DNA from 2 places in the Micromonospora sp. NPDC049257 genome. Region 2 is predicted to be linked to the other one. Evidence: riboswitches for the same ligand, from Rfam matches in the RefSeq annotation. Region 2 holds a riboswitch; the other holds the start of a gene.
The links. Region 2 has a riboswitch for S-adenosylmethionine ahead of thrC (threonine synthase). Riboswitches for the same ligand answer to the same signal wherever they lie in the genome.
Positions count from the first base shown of each region.

Region 1: another riboswitch for S-adenosylmethionine. It lies ahead of AB0K25_RS08420 (ABC transporter substrate-binding protein); the one in region 2 lies ahead of thrC (threonine synthase).

Region 1 is NZ_JBFAQU010000004.1:5,243-14,844, reverse strand. Features, by position in the region: gene tatC (twin-arginine translocase subunit TatC) at 1-360, shown strand, start outside; gene AB0K25_RS08430 (amino acid ABC transporter ATP-binding protein) at 437-1,186, opposite strand; gene AB0K25_RS08425 (amino acid ABC transporter permease) at 1,183-1,980, opposite strand; gene AB0K25_RS08420 (ABC transporter substrate-binding protein) at 2,023-2,952, opposite strand; SAM riboswitch class IV at 3,230-3,341, opposite strand; gene AB0K25_RS08415 (helix-turn-helix domain-containing protein) at 3,409-3,825, opposite strand; gene AB0K25_RS08410 (SDR family oxidoreductase) at 3,945-4,793, shown strand; gene AB0K25_RS08405 (RNA 2'-phosphotransferase) at 4,885-5,421, shown strand; gene AB0K25_RS08400 (GAF and ANTAR domain-containing protein) at 5,620-6,348, shown strand; gene AB0K25_RS08395 (GAF and ANTAR domain-containing protein) at 6,342-7,073, opposite strand; gene AB0K25_RS08390 (SGNH/GDSL hydrolase family protein) at 7,361-7,993, shown strand; gene AB0K25_RS08385 (urease subunit gamma) at 8,252-8,554, shown strand; gene AB0K25_RS08380 (urease subunit beta) at 8,551-8,910, shown strand; gene AB0K25_RS08375 (urease subunit alpha) at 8,907-9,602, shown strand, end outside.
Region 2 is NZ_JBFAQU010000005.1:116,149-125,750, reverse strand. Features, by position in the region: gene AB0K25_RS10715 (hypothetical protein) at 1-565, opposite strand, end outside; gene AB0K25_RS10710 (DoxX family protein) at 1,434-1,883, shown strand; gene AB0K25_RS10705 (hypothetical protein) at 1,939-2,667, opposite strand; SAM riboswitch class I at 2,959-3,094, shown strand; gene thrC (threonine synthase) at 3,104-4,390, shown strand; gene AB0K25_RS10695 (GNAT family N-acetyltransferase) at 4,639-5,658, shown strand; gene paaN (phenylacetic acid degradation protein PaaN) at 5,711-7,384, shown strand; gene AB0K25_RS10685 (GNAT family N-acetyltransferase) at 7,654-8,184, opposite strand; gene AB0K25_RS10680 (cold-shock protein) at 8,408-8,611, shown strand; gene AB0K25_RS10675 (hypothetical protein) at 9,107-9,602, shown strand, end outside.

The DNA of each region.
Region 1 (9,602 bases), on a different contig from region 2:
TTCGTCGGGTTGGCCAGCGCCCGCAAGCTGCTGAGCTGGTGGCGGGTTGCGGTCTTCGTGTTCTTCGCCTTCTCCGCCGTGGTGACGCCCACCCCCGACCCGTTCGGCATGACCGCGCTGGCGATCTGCCTCTGCGCGCTCTACTTCGCCGCGGTCGGGGTGGCCTTCATCAACGACCGGCGCAAGGGGCGGCGTAAGGAGTCCTACGCGGGACTGAGCGACGACGAGGTGTCGCCGTTGGAGTTGGACGACGACCCGGTGGTGGCCACGCCGGAGCTGGAGTTGTCCGAGCCGGTGCACGCCTCCGAGCCGGTGGCCCCGCCCAAACCGATCGACCGCCGCTACGACGACATGACCTGACCGTCAGGTCATCCGCACCACCCGACGCCGCTCCCGCCCTGCCGGGAGCGGCGTCGCTCGTCCGGCCCCGGCGGGCTCAGAGCACCTGGGACAGGAAGCGGCGCAGCCGGGGGTGCTGCGGCGTCTCGAAGACCGCCTCCGGTGCGCCGGCCTCCAGCACCACCCCGTGGTCCATGAACGCGACGGTGTCGGCGACCGAGCGGGCGAAGCCCATCTCGTGGGTGACCACCACCATCGTCATGCCCCCGGCGGACAGCTCGGCCATCACCCCGAGCACCCCCTTGACCAGCTCCGGGTCGAGCGCCGAGGTGGCCTCGTCGAAGAGCATCACCTCAGGTTGCAGGGCCAGCGCCCGGGCGATGGCGACCCGCTGCTGCTGACCGCCGGAGAGGTGGGCGGGCCGGGAGTCGGCCTTGCCGGCGAGGCCGACCAGCGCCAACTGGGTCCGGGCCAGCGCGACCGCCTCGTCCTCGGGCAGCTTCTTGAGCCGGCGCAACGCCAGGGTGATGTTGCGCAGCACGGTCATGTGCGGAAACAGGTTGAACTGCTGGAAGACCATGCCGATCCGCTGCCGCAGGGCGTCCGGGTCGTCGCGCAGCACGCTGCACCCGTCGAGCAGGACGTCACCGGCGTCCGGCTCGATCAGCCGGTTGACGATGCGCAGCAGGGTGGACTTGCCGGAACCGGACGGCCCGATGACGCAGGCCGTCGCGCCCCGGGCGACGTCCAGGTCGACGCCGCGCAGCACCCGGTTGGCCCCGAAGGCCAGGTGTACGTCGCGGACGGCGAGGCTGACCGAGGTGGTGGTCGCGGTGCCGGCGGTCATCGGGGGTCCTCCCGGGGGGTACGCGGTTGCGGTAGGGCGGTCTCGCCGGCCAGGGCCAGCCCGCCGTCGTCGTCGGGGTCGACGGTGACCGTCCGGCCCCGGCGCAACCGGCGGTCGATGGCGTTGACGGCGTGCGTCAGCGGCACGGTCAGCAGCAGGTAGCACAGGCCGGCCAGCAGCAGCGCCGACTGGTTGCCGGTGTTGGCGGCGTAGTCCTGCCCGATCCGGAACAACTCCCGCTGGCTGGCCAGCAGGCCGAGGAAGTAGACCAGGCTGGAGTCCTTGATCAGCGCGATCAGCTGGTTGACCCAGGCCGGCAGCACCCGGCGTACCCCCTGCGGGACGATGACCAGGCGCATCGCCTCACCCCAGGAGAAGCCCAGCGCGCGGGCCCCCTCCAGCTGCGCCGCCTCCACGCTCTGGATGCCGGAGCGGAAGATCTCCCCGATGTACGCGGCGGCGATCAGCGACAGCGCCAGGATGCCCAGCGGGTAGGGGTTGGGACCCCACACCTGCATGCCGAGCGGGGCCAGGCCGACACCGATCAGCAGGATGGTGGCGGCGGCCGGCAGCCCCCGGAACACGTCGGTGTAGACCCGGGCCGGCCAGCGCAACCATCGGGTCCGGGAGATGCCCGCCACGGCCAGCGCCATGCCCAGCACCGAGCCGAGCAGGGCGGCGGAGACCGCCAGGATCAGCGTGTTGGGCAGCCCGACGGTCAACATCTCGGGCAGCGCCTCGCGCATGGAGTCCCAGTCGAAGAAGGTCTCCCACAGGGTGCTCAACGGATCCATCGTGTTTCTCCTACCGCCCCGCTCGCTGGTCTGGTCGTACCGTCAGGAGTTGGCCGACGCCGACGCCGACGCCGACGCCGACGCCGACGCCGACGGCGTCGCCGCGCCGGGGGCGGCGACGTCGCCGCTGCCGGGGGTGAAGCCGGCGGGGATCGGCCGGCCCGGGTAGTACTGCTGCTGGAGCCGGGTCCAGGTGCCGTCGGCGATGACCTCGTCGAGGCCCTTGTCCAGCGCCTTGCGCAGCGCGTCGTTGCCCTTGGCGAAGGCGTACGCGGTGGGGGTCGGGCTCAACTCCGTGGCCGCCACCGTGATCTTGCCGTTGCTGTCGGCGGCCGACTTCTCGCCGATCTCGGCGGGGGCGATCCAGGCGTCGGCGGTGCCGGCCTTGAGCTGGTTGATCGCCCCGTTGTAGTCGGGCACCCGCACCGGGTCGAGCTTGCGCGAGGTGGCGTAGTCGTCCTGCACGGTGCCCTGCACGACCACCACCCGCTTGCCGGCGAGCTGGTCGAAGCCGGTCAGCGGGGAGCCGGCGGGCACGTCGAGGCCGAAGTAGCCGAAGTCGTAGCCGTTGCCGAAGTCGACGGTCTTCTTCCGGGCCTCGGTGATGGTGATCGAGGAGCTGCCGATGTCGAACTTGCGGTTGTTGACCTGGGAGAGCAGCGCCGAGAAGTCGGTGCCGACGAACTCGACCTTCAGCCCCACCTTGCCGGCGGCCGCGACGAGCAGGTCGTTGTCGAAGCCGGTGAAGGTGCCGTCCTTGAGGTAGACGTTCGGTGGGGCGTCGGTCAGCGTGCCGGCGCGCAGCACCCCCGGCTGGAGCAGGCCGTACGGGTTGTCGGCGGGGTCGGCGGACTCGCCGCCGCAGGCGGTCAGCGCGGTGGCGGCGAGCAGGGCGGCGACGCCGAGCGCGGCGGCCCTGGTGAGGGCGGGCCGGGGCCGCCGGGTCGTGGGCAGGGCAGGAAGGAATCGCACGGGTGTCTCCAGAGTTGATCGGGCGACGGCGGGTGCGCGTCGCCGACGGGGTGCCCGCCGGGCACGCCGCTGAGGTGGTACGGGAAGAGAGGGTCGACTACCGGGGGCGACAGGAGTCGCTGTGGACCCGCATCAGGTCGACGTGTCGCCGTCTGACCAGCCGGACGCCGCTGGTCCGGACGCCGGCCCGGGACACGGGGGCGACGCCGTCGGTGGGCGGGGCGGGTGCGGGGGCGGACACGGGTTCTCCCGGGGTCGGAGTTGACCTGGGGAAACCAGGCCACGCTTGCACCGGCGGTCTACCGGTGCCTGGTCCTCACCCGGAGCACCCCACCGTGGCGGAGGGTTGCCGGCCAGCGAGCCGGGGCTTGACGCTGGCGCTCATGACCTGCCCGAAGGCTAGCAGCCGGGACCGGGCGATCGTCCACCCGTTATGACGGCCCTCACGTCCGCTCCTTACCGCCGGGCGGGACGGGTGAGACGGGTGGGTCGCGCGGTGCCGGTGGGCGCGCGGTGGGGCAGGTCGGCGTCGTAGCGGACCCGGGCCGCCTGCACCTCGGCGAGGTGGGTGGTGGCCCAGGTCTCCAGTCCGGAGACCAGGTCGAGCAGGCTGCGGCCCAGGTCGGTGAGGGCGTAGTCGACCCGGGGCGGGACGCTGGCGTGCACCGTCCGGGTGACCAGGCCGTCGCGCTCCAGCCCGCGCAGGGTCTGGGTGAGCATCTTCTGGCTGATCCCGTCGATGTGCTCGGCCAGCTCGCCGTAGCGCCGGTCGCCGTCGGCGAGGGTCAGCACGACCAGCACGCTCCACCGGTCGCCGATCCGGTCGATGACCTGCCGGCTGCCGCAGTCGCGCTGGAACGGGTCGGGTCGCATCCCTTTACTCTCCATCAGTGCGTCACAAACTTCAAGGTGCCTACTCTCCGATGGGAAGTATCGCCAAGCAGCTGGGTGTTTGCCAGTACGACTGAAGTAGCCACCCGAAGGAGAACGCCATGTCCATCGTCGTCACCGGAGCCACCGGCCACCTGGGTCGCCTGATCGTCGAATCCCTGCTGCGCCGGGGCGTACCCGCCGGGAAGATCGTGGCGCTGGGGCGGGACACCGGCCGGCTCACCGGCCTCGCCGACCGGGGGGTCGAGGTCCGGTCGGCCGACTACACCGACCCCGACTCGCTCCGCGCCGCCTTCGCCGACGCCGAGAAGCTGATGTTCGTCTCCGGCAGCGAGGTCGGCCAGCGGGTGCCGCAGCACCACAACGTCATCGACGCCGCCCGCGAGGCCGGTGTCGGCCTGGTCGTCTACACCAGCATCGCCCACGCCGACACCTCCGACCTGCTGCTGGCCGCCGAGCACCGGGCCACCGAGGAGGAACTGCGCGCCTCCGGCCTGCCGTACGTGCTGCTGCGCAACAGCTGGTACCTGGAGAACTACACCGGCCAACTCGACGGCTACCTGGCCCACGGGGTCGCCGGTTCCGCAGGTGACGGCCGGGTCAGCGCCGCCACCCGCGCCGACTACGCCGAGGCCGCCGCCGAGGTGCTCACCACCGAGGGACACGCAGGTCAGGTCTACGAGCTGGGCGGTGAGGCGTTCACCATGACCGAACTGGCAGCCGAGGTGTCCCGCCAGAGTGGACACGACGTCCGCTACACCGACCTGCCGGTGCCGGCGTACACCGACCTGCTCGTCTCCGCCGGGCTGCCCGAGCCGTACGCCGCCACCCTGGCCGACGCCGACCGGGGCATCGCCCAGGGTGCGCTGTACGTGCCCGTGGACGACCTGGAGAAGCTGCTCGGCCGCCGGCCCACCAGCCTCGCCGAGGCGCTCCGCGCCGCCCGCTGACCCGACCCGCCCGCCCCGGGGTGTCGCCGGGGCGGGCGGCGCGGGGATAACCGGTGGAACGTCGCCACCGCCCCACCCGACAATGCTCGCCATGGATCACCAGACGCTGGTACGGGTCAGCAGGCGGATGTCGCTCGCCCTGCGCCACCAGCCCGCCCGGTTCGGCCTCACCCCCGACCCGGGCGGCTGGGTGTCCGTCGTCGACCTGCTGGCCGCCCTGCGGATCGACCGGGCCGACCTCGACACGGTGGTCGGCGGCAACGACAAGCAGCGCTTCGCGGTGACCCGGGACGCCGACGGGACCGAACGGATCCGGGCCAACCAGGGCCACTCGTACCCGGTGGACCTGGGGCTGACCGCCGAACCGCCGCCGCCGCGGCTCTTCCACGGCACCGGGGCCGCCGCACTCGGCTCGATCCGGGCCACCGGACTGCACCGGGGCGGTCGGCACCACGTACACCTGTCGTCGGACATGGCGACGGCCCGGCGGGTCGGGGCCCGCCGGGGTGGCGCGGTGGTGGTGCTGACCGTCGACGCGGCGGCGATGGCCCGCGACGGGCACGCCTTCTACCGCAGCGTCAACGGCGTGTGGCTCACCGACGCGGTGCCGCCGGCCTATCTGACCTGATCACCTCGGTCGCGGCTGCCACGACGCCAGCGGGTACCCCGGGCGGTTCACTCCGGCGGCGGGTAAGGTGCGGATGTCGTGCCTCGGGCGGCCCGGCGAGCCGAACCCAGAACGCCGTGGCCGAGGGCCGACACCGCTGCCGCCACCACGCGTCCCCCGCCGCAGCGCGAGGGACGCCCGCCGGGAAGGGACCGCGCGATGGCACCGCTCCCGCTGAGCCCGCAGGACGCCCTGGTCGAACTCAGCCGGATCCGACTCGACGAGGTCGGCCTGGACGAGGTGCTGCAGCTGATCGCCGACCTGGCCCGGCGCAGCCTGCGCGGGGTGGCCGAGGTGTCGGTGACCCTGCTGCGTGGTGGCAGCCCGCAGAGCGTCGCCGTCACCGGCGACATCGCGCTCCTGCTCGACGAGTGGCAGTACCGGCAGGGCCACGGGCCGTGTCTGGACGCCGCCATCACCGGCGACACCCTGCTCGTGTCCGACACCGCCACCGAGGAACGCTGGCCGGTCTGGGCGGCCCGGGCGGTCGACGGGGGCATCGGCAGTACGCTCGCCATCGGTCTGCCGATCCAGGAGGCGGTGGTCGGCGCCCTCAACCTCTACGGGCCCGCCCCGCGCGCCTTCGACGCCGACACGGTCGAACTGGCCCGGACCTTCGCCGCGTACGCCGCAGTGGCCCTGGCCAACGCCCATCTCTACGCCAGCACCGCCTCGCTGGCCGAGCAGATGCGGGCGGCGATGGAGAGCCGGGCCGTGATCGAGCAGGCCAAGGGCATCATCATGGGCCAACGCCGGTGCACGGCCGACGAGGCCTTCGGCATTCTCGCCCGGCTCTCCCAGGACACCCACCGCAGGCTGCGGGACGTCGCCGCCGCCCTCGTCGGCCGGGCCAGCAGCCCGACGCACTCAGGTTCCGCGAGTCACTGATCCGGCCGGGTGGGCTGACCGGACGCCGGTTCGACGACCTGGTGGACCAGGGCCTCCGCCACGTCCCGCAGCTTACGGTTGGAGTTCTGCGACACCCGGGCCAGCAGGGCGAACGCCTCGTCGGCCGTGCACCGTCGCTGGCCCATGATGATGCCCTTGGCCTGCTCGATCACGGCGCGGTTGCGCATGGCCTCCTGCATCTGCTCGGCCAGTGAGGCGGTGCTGTCGTAGAGATGGGCGTTGGCCAGGGCCACCGCGGCGTGGCCGGCGAACGTCCGGGCGGGCTCGGCCACCTGGCTGAAGGCGTCCGGCCGGGTGCCGTAGACGTTGAGCGCGCCGACCATCGCCTCCTGGATCGGCAGGCCGAGGGACATCGAGGAGCGCACCCCGGTCGTGCGGGCCCGCGCCGCCCACTCCGGCCAGCGACGCTCGTCGGTCATGTCCGCGACGATCAGCACGGTGCCCGTGGTGGCCGCGTCCAGGCACGGGCCGCGACCCTGCTCGTACTGCCACTGGTCGAGGCGGAGCGCGAGGTCACCGGTGTGGGCCGCGGTGTGCGCCTCGGTGCCGTGCACCAGTGTCACCGAGACCTCGGCGGCTCCCGGGATGCTGTCCCTGGCCACCTCGGCGATCCGGGACAGGACGGCGTCGAGGTCCATCTCGGCGTGGCGGATGGAGCCCAGCCGGAGGACAGCCTCGGTGATGTCCAGTGGTGACTGCGTCATGTCGTCTGACGTCCTTGCGAACCGGCGCAAACCTACCGGAGGAACCGGCAGCGCGTGACGAGCGGTCGTTGCCAGGGACCGCAGGTGCGGCTGCCCGGGGCGGACCGGGGACCGCGCCGCTGCTTGACGCTCGCTCGCGACACCCCATGGGACGTCGAATGCGGAGCATCACCTTACCGGTCCGCCGGGGGTGACTGGCGAGGACACCACCGAGCGCCCAATTCCGGGTGGTGTCCTGGCCGGACACCGGGGATGATGGCGGGCGACGACGACAGGGGAGCGGGCGGATGACGGTGGAGTTGCCCCGCGCGGGGCGGGTGTTGTTCATCGGCGACAGCATCACCGATGCCGGGCGCGACCGTGCCGACGAGGCCGACCTGGGGGTGGGCTGGGCGATGATGGCCGCCGCCTGGTTCACCGCCCGGCATCCGGGTCACCGGGTGACCTTCCGCAACCGGGGCGTCGGCGGTGACCGGGTACGCGACCTGCGGGCCCGTTGGACGGACGACTGCCTGGCGCTGGCCCCACAGGTGGTGTCGGTGCTGATCGGGATCAACGACACCTGGCGGCGGTACAGCAGCGACGAGGTGACCACGGTCGAGGAGTTCACCACCGACTACCGGCACCTGCTCGCCACCACCCGGGAGGCGCTACCGGACGTCCGGTTGGTGCTGATGGAACCGTTCCTCATCCCGGTCGACGACGCCCAGCGGCGCTGGCGCGACGACCTGGACCCGAAGGTCGACGCGGTGCGCAAGCTGGCCGCCGAGTTCGACGCGACGCTGGTCGCGGTGGAGGCGGTGTTCCGCGCCGCCGACGTCGACGACCGGGTGTGGACCGACGACGGGGTGCACCTGACCCCGTCCGGTCACGCGGTGCTGGCCCAGCAGTGGCTGGCGGCGGTCACCCCGGCCACCTGAGCCCGCCCGGCCGGGCCCCGGGCGTTGCCAGGGCCCGGGGTGATCCTCTACGGTCGGTCCAGCGGTTGGCGGTGCGGTCCTTCCCAACCACCACCGCCGAGCGGCCCTGTGGCGGGCCGGGGCCGGTGGGGCCCCGGGATGACCTGCCCGGTGCCGGCGGCGGTCCCGTGTGTCGTCCTGCCCCCTCGCCGGTCTGCGCCCTTTGTCGCGTTCGGAGTCGGTACGGTGGGAAACACGCCGAGCCGTCCGGGAGATCCCGTGTTCCTCACGCCCCACGAGCAGGACCGCCTGCTCGTCCACGTCGCTGCGGACGTCGCCCGACGACGACGCGAGCGCGGACTGCGCCTCAACTATCCCGAGGCCGTCGCCATGATCACCGCGTTCCTCCTCGAGGGCGCCCGGGACGGCCGGACGGTCACCGACCTCATGGCTGCCGGCCGGACCGTGCTCACCCGCGACGACGTGCTCGACGGAATCCCCGAGATGCTGGGGGAGGTGCAGGTGGAGGCGACGTTCCCGGACGGCACCAAGTTGGTGACGGTGCACCACCCGATCCCGTGATCCCCGGGGAGATCCTGCCCGGCGACGGGCCGGTCGAGATCAACGCGGGTCGCCCGGTGACCACCCTGCTGGTGGTCAACACCGCCGACCGGCCGATCCAGGTCGGCTCGCACTACCACTTCGCCGAGACCAACCCGGGGCTGCGCTTCGACCGCGCCGCCGCGTACGGGCAGCGGCTCGCCGTGCCGGCGGGGACGTCGGTGCGGTTCGAGCCGGGTGTCAGCCGCACCGTCGACCTGGTGCCGCTGGGCGGGGCCAGGGTCGTGCCGGGGCTGCGCGGCGAGGTCGCCGGCCCTCTCGACCGGGGGCCGAATGCCGACGGGGCCGGCCCGCGCGACGCGGAGGCGGGACGATGAGCGCGGTGGACCGGCGACGCTACGCCGACCTGTACGGCCCGACCACCGGCGACCGCATCCGGCTGGCCGACACCGACCTGCTGATCGAGGTGGAGGTCGACCACTGCGTCGGCGGTGACGAGGCGGTGTTCGGCGGGGGCAAGGTGATCCGCGAGTCGATGGGCCAGTCCCGGGCCACCCGGGCCGAGGGTGCGCTGGACACGGTGATCACCGGCGCGGTGGTGCTGGACCACTGGGGGGTGGTGAAGGCCGACGTCGGGCTGCGCGACGGCCGGATCGTGGCGCTGGGGCGGGCCGGCAACCCGGACACCATGCCCGGGGTGCACCCGGACCTGGTGATCGGCCCGTCGACCGAGGTGATCGCCGGCAACGGGCGCATCCTCACCGCCGGGGCGGTGGACACCCACGTGCACTTCATCTGCCCGCAGATCGTCACCGAGGCGCTCACCTCGGGCATCACCACCCTGGTCGGCGGGGGCACCGGCCCGGCCGAGGGCACCCGGGCCACCACGGTCACCCCGAACGCCTGGCACCTGGCCCGGATGCACGAGGCGCTGGACACCTTCCCGGTGAACGTGCTGCTGCTGGGCAAGGGCAACACGGTCTCCACCGAGGCGCTGTGGGAGCAGTTGCGGGCCGGGGCGGGTGGCTTCAAGCTGCACGAGGACTGGGGGACCACCCCGGCGGCGATC
Region 2 (9,602 bases):
TCGGGCCACCGAGCAGTACGACGCCCTGGTGGGCGGCGGCGCTACGCAGGCCGGCGGTGGTGTTCAGCAGGTTCGCGTCCGCCGGGGATGCGGACGTGATGTCGGCGGTGCGTTCGGTGAGTCGTTCGGTGGCCAGGTCGTAGGTGTAGACCTCGGGGGTGCGGTGGTCGCCGAGGGTGGCGGGCAGGGCGGGGTTGCCCCGGGCCGGCTGGCTCTGACCGAACTCGCAGACATAGTCGTCGTTGAGGATCGGTTCGCGGACCTGGTAGCCCTCGGGCTTCAGGCAGAGCACGTTCGCCCCGGTGCCGAACCAGAGTCGGCGGCCGGCCTGGGCGAGCCCCCAGACGTACGACTGGTTGACCTTGGGCTGTCCCACGGTGCAGGGCGGTCCGGGGGGATAGTCGACGCCGACGCCGGCAAAACACTCGTCAGCGGCTGCCTTGGCGAGCAGTCGTACCGTTTCGGGGCGAATGTCGGCGTGGGCCGGAGTGGCGAGCAAGGGCAGCAGGATCAGGGTGGCAAATGCGGGCAGCAGTCGTCCCGGTAGGGGTGGTCGACGTCGCACGGTGGTCCTTTCCGTGAACAAACGGTCGGGCTGGCGATAGCCGGGACGGGTGGGCTGGATCGCTCTCGACCAGGGGAGATGGGTAATCGGCGGTGCACCCGGAGGGGTGGTGCAGGTTGCCGGATCGCGTCGGTCGACGGGAATGGCAAATTGCCGGCGCGAGGTTACGGGCCGGCTCGGTGGGGTGGTTTTGGCGGGTGATTCCGAGGGTGGTTGTCGCAGTTCCGGGGGCAACGTGGTGCCGAGGCTAACGTATTACGCAGCCCGTTATCACCGGAAAAGTTGTTAAGGATTTTTGAACTGGCGGCCGTGCCGGCTACTGCCGTGAGTCGATGTCGAGGCGTGGCGCTGGGTGCCGCGGCCGGGCCTCGTGAAAATTGCTGACGGGTGGGGCGTTCCGGGTGTCGCGGGTAAACCGCGCCAACCGCCTGCTGTCGTCCGAAGTTGGCGCACAGTGCGGACACCTAGCGCTGGCGGCGGTGTCGGGGCCAGGCCCCTCGCCGCTGGTCGGGTGGGCCGGGCCCGGTCGGGGTTTCCCGGTGACCTCCCGGTGGCTTCCCGCGCGAATTGCGTGCATATTCATTTTCCATAAACGCGGCGTATGAACTTCGTGACAGTTAATTCATAGTTAACAATCATTACGTTCCGAGCCGCTCCGGCTCGCGGCGGGGAGGTGGTCGGGGTCGGCCGGTGGTGGTCGCGGGTGCGTGGGCCCGGCATCGCTCCCGACGCGACGTAGGGGTGACACCGGGACGTCGGGGTGGGGTAATGTCTCGCACCGAGACCTTCCCAGTAACAAAGAATTTATCGATTTAACTGCTTCGATGCCTCATCATGAGGGGACGTAATCCCTTCCATGGAGGTTCCCATGAACGTGTCTCGGCTCGGCGGGCCGACCCTCTCGCTGTACCGCATCGTCATCGGCCTGCTGTTCATGCTGCACGGCCTGTCCTCGGTCTTCGGGTTGTTCGGCGGCAACCCCGTGACCGGCAAGGCTGTCCCGGTCGGTGCCTGGCCCGGCTGGTGGGCCGCACTGATCCAGCTCGTCTGCGGTGCGCTGGTGCTGGCCGGGCTCTTCACCCGGCCCGCCGCGCTCCTCGCGTCCGGCTCGATGGCATACGCCTATTTCGTGGTGCACCAGCCGGAAGGGCTGCTGCCGCTGCGCAACGGAGGCGAGCTGTCGGCGCTCTTCTGCTGGTCGTTCCTGCTGATCGCGGTGCTCGGCCCGGGCTCCTGGGCGCTGGACACGCTGCTCGCCCGCCGCAGCGCCGACGCCCCGTCGGCACCGGTGGCGGAGCGAAGCTCGGTGCCTGCCTGACGCACTGACCGGCGTCGCCGGAGCCGCAACGAGGCGGCTCCGGCGACGCGTGCGGTCAGGGGTTGTACGGCGCGTCGGTGTGACTCACCTCGGCGAGGGTGCTGCCGGAGAGCTTGTAGACCGACGTCCGCTTGATGTCCAGCTCGGCCATGCCCCGGCTGGGGCTGCGGGTCAGCCAGACCACGGTGGCCTTGCGCCCGGCCACGCTGATCGAGACGACCGGGGTCCGGTCGCCGAGGTCGGTCAGCGCGCGGAACACCGGCAGGCCACCGCTGTTGCGCCACGCCGCGAGCGTGTAGAAGGTGCCGCTGCCTCCGGTCTTGATCGCCACCGCGCCCACCGCGTCCTCCGCGCCGTCGCCGTCGAGGTCACCGATGCCGCAGGGCTTCTGGAGCGTCACGGTGGCCCCGTCCTCGCCCGACCACTGCCCCCCGGCCAGCGGCAGGTAGTCCGGGTAGCCGTTGTAGGGCGTCTTGCTGCTGCCGAGCCGGGCCTCCGCCAGATGGGCACAGGTCAACGGTGCCTTGACCGGCGCGGCGGCGGTGGTGGTCGGGGCGGCGGCCGGCGGGGTGGTGGGGGCGGCCTTCTTCACCTCCGGCGACGGAGCCTCGCTGGTGGGAGTCGCCTCGGGGGAGACCTGACTCAGCACCGAGGCGGTGGAGGGCCCGGTGGACGGGCCGACGGTGGACGCTGCCTCGTCCGTCCCGCCCTGCTCACCCCCGCAGGCGGCGGTCAGTAGGCAGACCATGGTGAGGGTCGCAAGGCTCGACGGGATCCGTCGCATGGGCGGGGGGTCCTCTCTCGACGTCAGGTCTCCCGCACCGTACTGATCGATGGCAATGTCGGTCATCGGCTCGTCGGCCGGCCCCCCACCGGCCTGTCGGAGCGCGGTCAGGGGCCGACCGGAGGGCCGGTGCGCGGATCCGCACAAGGGCGTACTGAGCTGGAAACTTGCCCGAAACATCAATGGCTTCCGGTGCGGCCGGCGCACGCCCCGCCGGCAGGTGGTTCACACCGTGGGAAGCCGACTGGGCGATGGCGGCGAAGCTGCCTAGACTCGACGGCACAACTGCATACCTCATCCAGAGGGGCTGAGGGATACGGCCCGACGACGCCCCGGCAACCACCCCGCGCGCTCATCGCTGAGCGTCCCGCGGGGCAGGTGCCAATTCCGTCCCCGCCGCAGGGTGCGATGCGGGGAAAGATGAGAGGAATCCGCCATGACGTCGACGCTCGCCGCCCCCGGTATCGACACCACCGCCAGCCCGGCCCGCGCCCTGGTCTGCCGCGCCTGCTCCGCCCGCTACCCGCTCGCCGCGCAGCACGCCTGTTACGAGTGTTTCGGCCCGCTGGAGGTCGACTACGACGCCGCCGCACTGGCCGCCGTCACCCGGGAGCAGATCGAGGCCGGCCCGCAGAACATCTGGCGGTACGCCGCCCTCCTGCCCGCCGGCCAGGACCCGGCCACCCGGGTCACCCTCGACCCGGGGCTCACCCCGCTGGTGGCGGCCCCGAACCTCGCCGCCGAACTGGGCATCAGCGCGCCGCTGTGGGTCAAGGACGACAGCGCCAACCCGACCCACTCGTTCAAGGACCGGGTCGTCTCGGTGGCGCTGACCGCCGCGAAGGCGCTCGGCTTCACCCGGTTCGCCTGCGCCTCGACCGGCAACCTGGCCAACTCGGTGGCCGCCCACGCGGCCCGCGCCGGAGCGCCCTCGGTGGTCTTCATCCCGGGTGACCTGGAGCAGGGCAAGGTGATCACCACCGCCGTCTACGGCGGCGACCTGGTCGCCATCGACGGCTCGTACGACGACGTGAACCGGCTCTGCGGGGAGCTGGTGGAGACCGACGAGTTCGAGGACACCGCGTTCGTCAACGTCAACGTCCGGCCCTACTACGCCGAGGGCTCCAAGACCCTCGGGTACGAGGTGGCCGAGCAGCTCGGCTGGCGTATCCCGGCCCAGGTGGTCGTCCCGATGGCCTCGGGCGAGCTGCTCACCAAGATCGACAAGGCGTTCTCCGAGCTGGTCGAGATCGGGCTGGTCGAGGCGCCCGCCGGGGGTTGGAAGGTGTTCGGCGCCCAGTCGGCCGGCTGCAACCCGATCGCCGCCGCCCTGCACGCGGACACCGACACCATCACCCCGGTCCGGCCGACCGGCATCGCCAAGTCGCTCAACATCGGCGACCCGGCCGCCGGCCTGTACGCCCTGGAGGCGGTGCGGCGGACCGGCGGCTGGATGGAGTACGTCGACGACGAGGAGATCCGCGCCGGCATCCGGTTGCTGGCCCGCACCACCGGGGTCTTCGCCGAGACGGCCGGCGGGGTGACCGTTGCGGTGCTGCGCAAGCTCGTCGAGTCCGGCCGGCTCGACCCGACCGCCGAGACGGTCGTTTTCAACACCGGCGAGGGCCTGAAGACCATCGACGCCGTCGCCGGCCAGGTCGGCCCCACCCACCGGATCAAGCCGTCCCTGCGGGCCGCCCGCGACGCCGGCCTCCTCTCCTGATCCCCCGGGGAGTGGATCTCCGAGTGACCGGAATTTCGCGGTGAGTGGCGAAAACCCGCCGGGAAGGACTTGACGGCAGGAACCGGGCGGCGCAAGATGCTCCGTGCGGGAGGGCTTTCGCCGGAGACTTTTCAAGTTCTTGCGACCCAACGCCGGAGGCGTTGTGCGAACGTCCCTCCCGACCAACGTGCAAGGGGGCCAGCGGAAATCCGCTGGCCCCCTTCGTCGTCGACAGGAAGACTCCCGGCGTGACCGTGGACATCGCAGCAATCGATCCGACCGACCAGCCGGCCCTCGATGCGGCCTACCGGATCGCGGCCACGGTCGAAGCGACGGAGTCACCCGACCTGCCGCCGCTGTGCCGTCGCCGGTTCGAGGCGCCGCTGCGGCACCCGATGCCCGGCATCGACACCCGCTGGTCGGTGGCGCGACTGGACGGCGTGGTCGCCGGCTGGGTCCGGCTCAACCTCCACCTCCTGGACAACACCGACAACGCCAGCGTCGAGCTGGTGGTGGACCCGGCGCACCGGCGGGCGGGAGTGGGGCGGGCGTTGTTCACGCACGCCCGCGAGCAGCTGCGGGCGGCCGGCGGCAAGCGGATGGTCGGCTCCGCCGTGGCCGCGCTGCCCGGCGAGCCGGGTGGACAACTGCCCGGGGCGGCCTTCGCGGCGGCGCTCGGCGCGAAGGCGGCGCTGGTCGACGTCCGCCGTCGACTCGACGTCACCGCGCTCGACCGGGACCGGCTGGCGGCGCTGCGGGCCGGGGCGCGCTCGGCCGTCGCCGGCTACCGCACGGTCCGCTGGCACGGGCACCCGCCGACGGAGCACCTCGCCGACCTCGCCTACCTGGAGGGCCGGATGATGACCGACGCACCCCTGGGTGACCTGGAGTGGGAACCCGAGCGGATGGACGCCGAGCGCATCCAGGGCATGGAGCGGGCGCTGGACGCGCGGGGCGTCCGCCGCTACAGCGTCGCCGCCGTGCACGAGGCGTCCGGCCGGCTGGTCGCGTGGACCGTGCTCAGCCTGGCCGCGAACACCACCCGGCACGCCTGGCAGCAGCTCACCATCGTCGACCCGGCCCACCGGGGGCACCGGCTCGGGCTGCTCTGCAAGGCCGAGAACCTCGAACACACCCTGACGTACGAGCCGGAGCTGAGCGTGGTCGACACCTACAACGCGGCGGCGAACACCCACATGATCGCGATCAACGAGCTGCTCGGGTTCCGGCCGGTGGCCGGGTCCACGGAGTGGCAGTCGACCATCTGATCTGTGACACGCCCCTACTGATCTGGTCAGCATCTGTTGCATGATGGCGGGCATGACGGAGACCCCGCACCCGCTGTACGACAGGCACGCCGACACCCTGCACCGCGCGCTGACCGCGATCACCGAACGCGGGTACTGGTCCGCCTACCCCGAATCGCCCAGCCCCCGGGTGTACGGCGAGACCGCCGCCGCCGACGGGAAGGCCGCCTTCGAGGCGTACCTCGGTGGCGACTTTCCGCTCGACCAGCCCGGCACGGCCGACCGGGTCGCCACCGAGACGAGCCCGTTCGGGGTGGCCCTGGACGTGCGCTACCCGCACCCGGGCGCCGACGAGGTGGTCGCCGCCGCCTCCGCCGCCCTGCCGGCCTGGCGCGACGCCGGCCCGCAGACCCGGGCGGGGGTGTGCCTGGAGATCCTCGACCGGTTGCACAAGCACGTCTTCGAACTGGCCAACGCGGTGCAGTTCACCAGCGGCCAGGCGTTCGTGATGGCCTTCCAGGCCGGCGGCGCACACGCGCTGGACCGGGCCCTGGAGGCGATCGCCTACGCGTACGCCGAGATGACCCGGCACCCCGGGACGGCCAGCTGGGAGAAGGCCGCCGGCAAGGGCGACCCGCTGCGGATGACCAAGACGTTCCACGTGGTGCCGCGTGGGGTGGCCCTGGTGATCGGCTGCAACACCTTCCCGACCTGGAACTCGTACCCCGGGCTGTTCGCCTCACTGGTCACCGGCAACCCGGTCGTGGTCAAGCCGCACCCCCGCGCGGTGCTGCCCCTGGCGATCACCGTGCGGTACGCCCGGGAGGTGCTCGCCGAGGCCGGCTTCGACCCCGACCTGGTGCTGCTCGCCCCCGAGGCCCCCGGCGAGAAGCTGGCCTCGACCCTCGCCCTGCACCCCGCCGTGAAGATCGTCGACTTCACCGGCTCCACCGGGTACGGCGACTGGCTGGAGGCCAACGCCCGGCAGGCGACGGTCTACACCGAGAAGGCCGGCCTGAACACCGTCGTCATCGACTCCACCGACGACTTCGCCGGCATGTGCCGCAACCTCGGTTTCACGCTGACCCTCTACAGCGGGCAGATGTGCACCACCTCGCAGAACATCCTCATCCCCGCCGCCGGCATCACCACCGACCAGGGGCACAAGAGCTTCGACGAGGTGGCCGCCGGCATCGCCGCCACCGTCGGCAAGCTCACCGCCGACCCGGCCCGGGGCGTCGAGCTGACCGGGGCGATCGTCAACGACGGAGTGCTGGAACGCCTCGACGAGGTCACCAAGGTCGGCGAGGCGGTGCTGGAGTCGCGTACCGTCACGCACCCCGCGCTGACCGACGCGGTGGTCCGGACGCCGACCATCGTCAAGCTCGCCGCCACCGACACCGAGGTCTACGGCCGGGAGTGGTTCGGGCCGATCTCCTTCGTCATCGCCACCGACTCGACCGCGCACAGCATCGAGATCCTGCGGTCCACCGTCGGAGAGTCCGGCGCGCTGACCGCCGCCGTCTACTCCACCGACGAGGCGGTGCTGGACGCCGTCGAGGCCGCCGCGATCGACGTCGGGGTGCACCTGTCGGCCAACCTCACCGGTGGGGTCTTCGTGAACCAGTCCGCCGCTTTCTCGGACTTCCACGGCAGCGGCGCGAACCCGGCCGCCAACGCCGCCCTCACCGACGGCGCCTACGTCGCCAACCGCTTCCGCATCGTCCAGTCCCGCCGCCCCGCCTGACCCCACCGTCCCCTTCCCCCACCCCCGCCTTCCCACCACCCCCACCCCCGTCCGCGCTCCGGCTGCGGGCGGGGGTGGTCCGTGGTCGGTGGTCCGTGGTCGGTGGTCCGTGGTCCGTGGTCGGTGGTCGGTGGTCGGCCGTCGGTGGTCCGTGGTCGGTGATCAAGAGGTTTACGTCAGCCTGAGTGGCTGATTTGACGTAAACCTCTTGATCACCGGCCCGGCGCGGCCCGGCCCGGCCCGGCGCGGCCTGGGGTTTGGGGTGGGGGTCAGGCGGGGCGGCGCATCTGGAGTTCGGTGAGGGCGGGGATCTTGGGGTGCGGGACGCGGACGCCGGTGTCGGTGAAGCCCAGACGGTGGTAGGCCCGGTAGGCACGGTCGTTGCCGACCACCACCTCGAGCATGAGCTGTGGTCGGCCGCAGGCGCGCGACCAGGCGGCGACCTCGTCGATCAGCGCGCCGAGCAGGCCGGTGCCCCGCCACGAGGGGTTCACGTAGACCGCGTAGACGACCGTCAGGTCCGGCTCGTCGGGGGCGACGGTGCCGCCCGCGTGGCCGACCAGCCGGCCGCCGGGATCGGCCACGAACTGGGCGGTGTGGCACCCCTGGGACACGTACGCGATCCGGGCCGCGTAGTCGGCGTGCGGGCGGGCGGCGGCCTCGGCGACGGTCTCCAGGAAGGCCAGCGGCGCATCCGCGAGCATCTCCAACCGCAGCGCCCGCATCCGGGCGGCGTCCTGCGGGCGCACCCGGTGCACGGGTGCCGTCCGGGTCACCGGTGGGGCCGGGGCAGATGTCATGTGCGCATGCATACCGCAGCGATGAACGCCGATGGGTAACCGGGTCGATACCCGTCCGATTTAGGCCGATTTGAGGTCGTGCGCGGTCGTCACTCCTCGTGTAGCGTGCGATTTCGGTCACCGATTCAGCGGCCTTCACCGATCGCCGAAACGGTGGTTCTCCGCTGTCGGCCCGCCGGCATCCCGGGGTTGTGGAACGCCGCGCAGAGTGAGGAAGTGCACCGTGGCACAGGGCACCGTCAAGTGGTTCAACTCCGAAAAAGGCTACGGCTTCATCGCCGTCGACGGCGGGCAGGACGTCTTCGTCCACTTCTCCGCCATCGAGATGGACGGCTACAAGGCGCTCGACGACGGTCAGCGGGTGGAGTTCGAGATCGCCCAGGGTCAGAAGGGGCCGCAGGCCGAACGGGTCCGCGTCATCGCCTGACCTGTCCTGCGGGTCCCACCCGCCGGGCCACCCGTGGGACGGTTGGCGGCGGGGGTCGGTGCGGGGAAAGATCGTGAACCGTCCAGGCGTCCTCGCTGAGGAGGGTTCATGTCCGACCAGTCACCTCCGGGTCCACCCGGCCCCGCTGCCGGGTCGCCGGGCGGACCATGGGGCCCGCCGCCGGGGGGCCCGCCGTCGGGCCAACCCTCGTGGGGTCCGCCGCCCGGGGGGCCGCCGTCGGGCCAACCCTCGTGGGGTCCGCCGTCGTGGGATCCGTCCGCAGCGGGGCCGCCGGGCTGGAGCTATCCGGCTCCCGGTGGCCCGTACCCGGGCTATCCCCCGGGTGCCGACGGCGGTTTCCCGCCGCTCGGGAGCTATCCGCCGCTCGGGGGTCATCCGCCGGTCGCCGGGGGCGGCTCCTGGGGGCCGGCGGACCCGCTGGTCAATCCGCCGTACGCCGGGCTGGAAGGCTGGTTCGCCCGGTGCACCGGAGCGTTGCGTCGAAGTTGGCGGACCCTGCTGCCGTTGATGCTGCTCACCCAGGTCGTGCCGGCGGTGGCGGTGTCCCTGCTCTCCCTCGGCACGGGGCCCGACGCCGCCCCGCTGCCCGCCGACGGCTCGATTCCCGACGGCTACCTCAGTGACCTGGTGATCTACGGGGTCTCGGTGTTCCTGGTCGCGCTGGCCTTCGGGGTGGTGCAGGGCATCGGCTGGGCGGGTGGCACCTGGGTGGTGGCCCGGCAGGCCGCCGGCCAGCCGGCCGACCTGCCCGGCGCGCTGCGCTACGGCGCGCGCCGCTGCCTCGGCCTGTGGGGCTGGATGCTGGTGCTGGGCCTGCTCATCGGCGTCGGCTTCTGCCTGTGCCTGCTGCCGGGCATCTACCTGGCGTTCGCCCTCGCCCTCGCTGGCCCGGTCTACCTGTTCGAGGGGCAGAACCCGATCGGGCGCTCGTTCCGCATGTTCCACGACCGGTTGGGCATGGTGCTCGGCC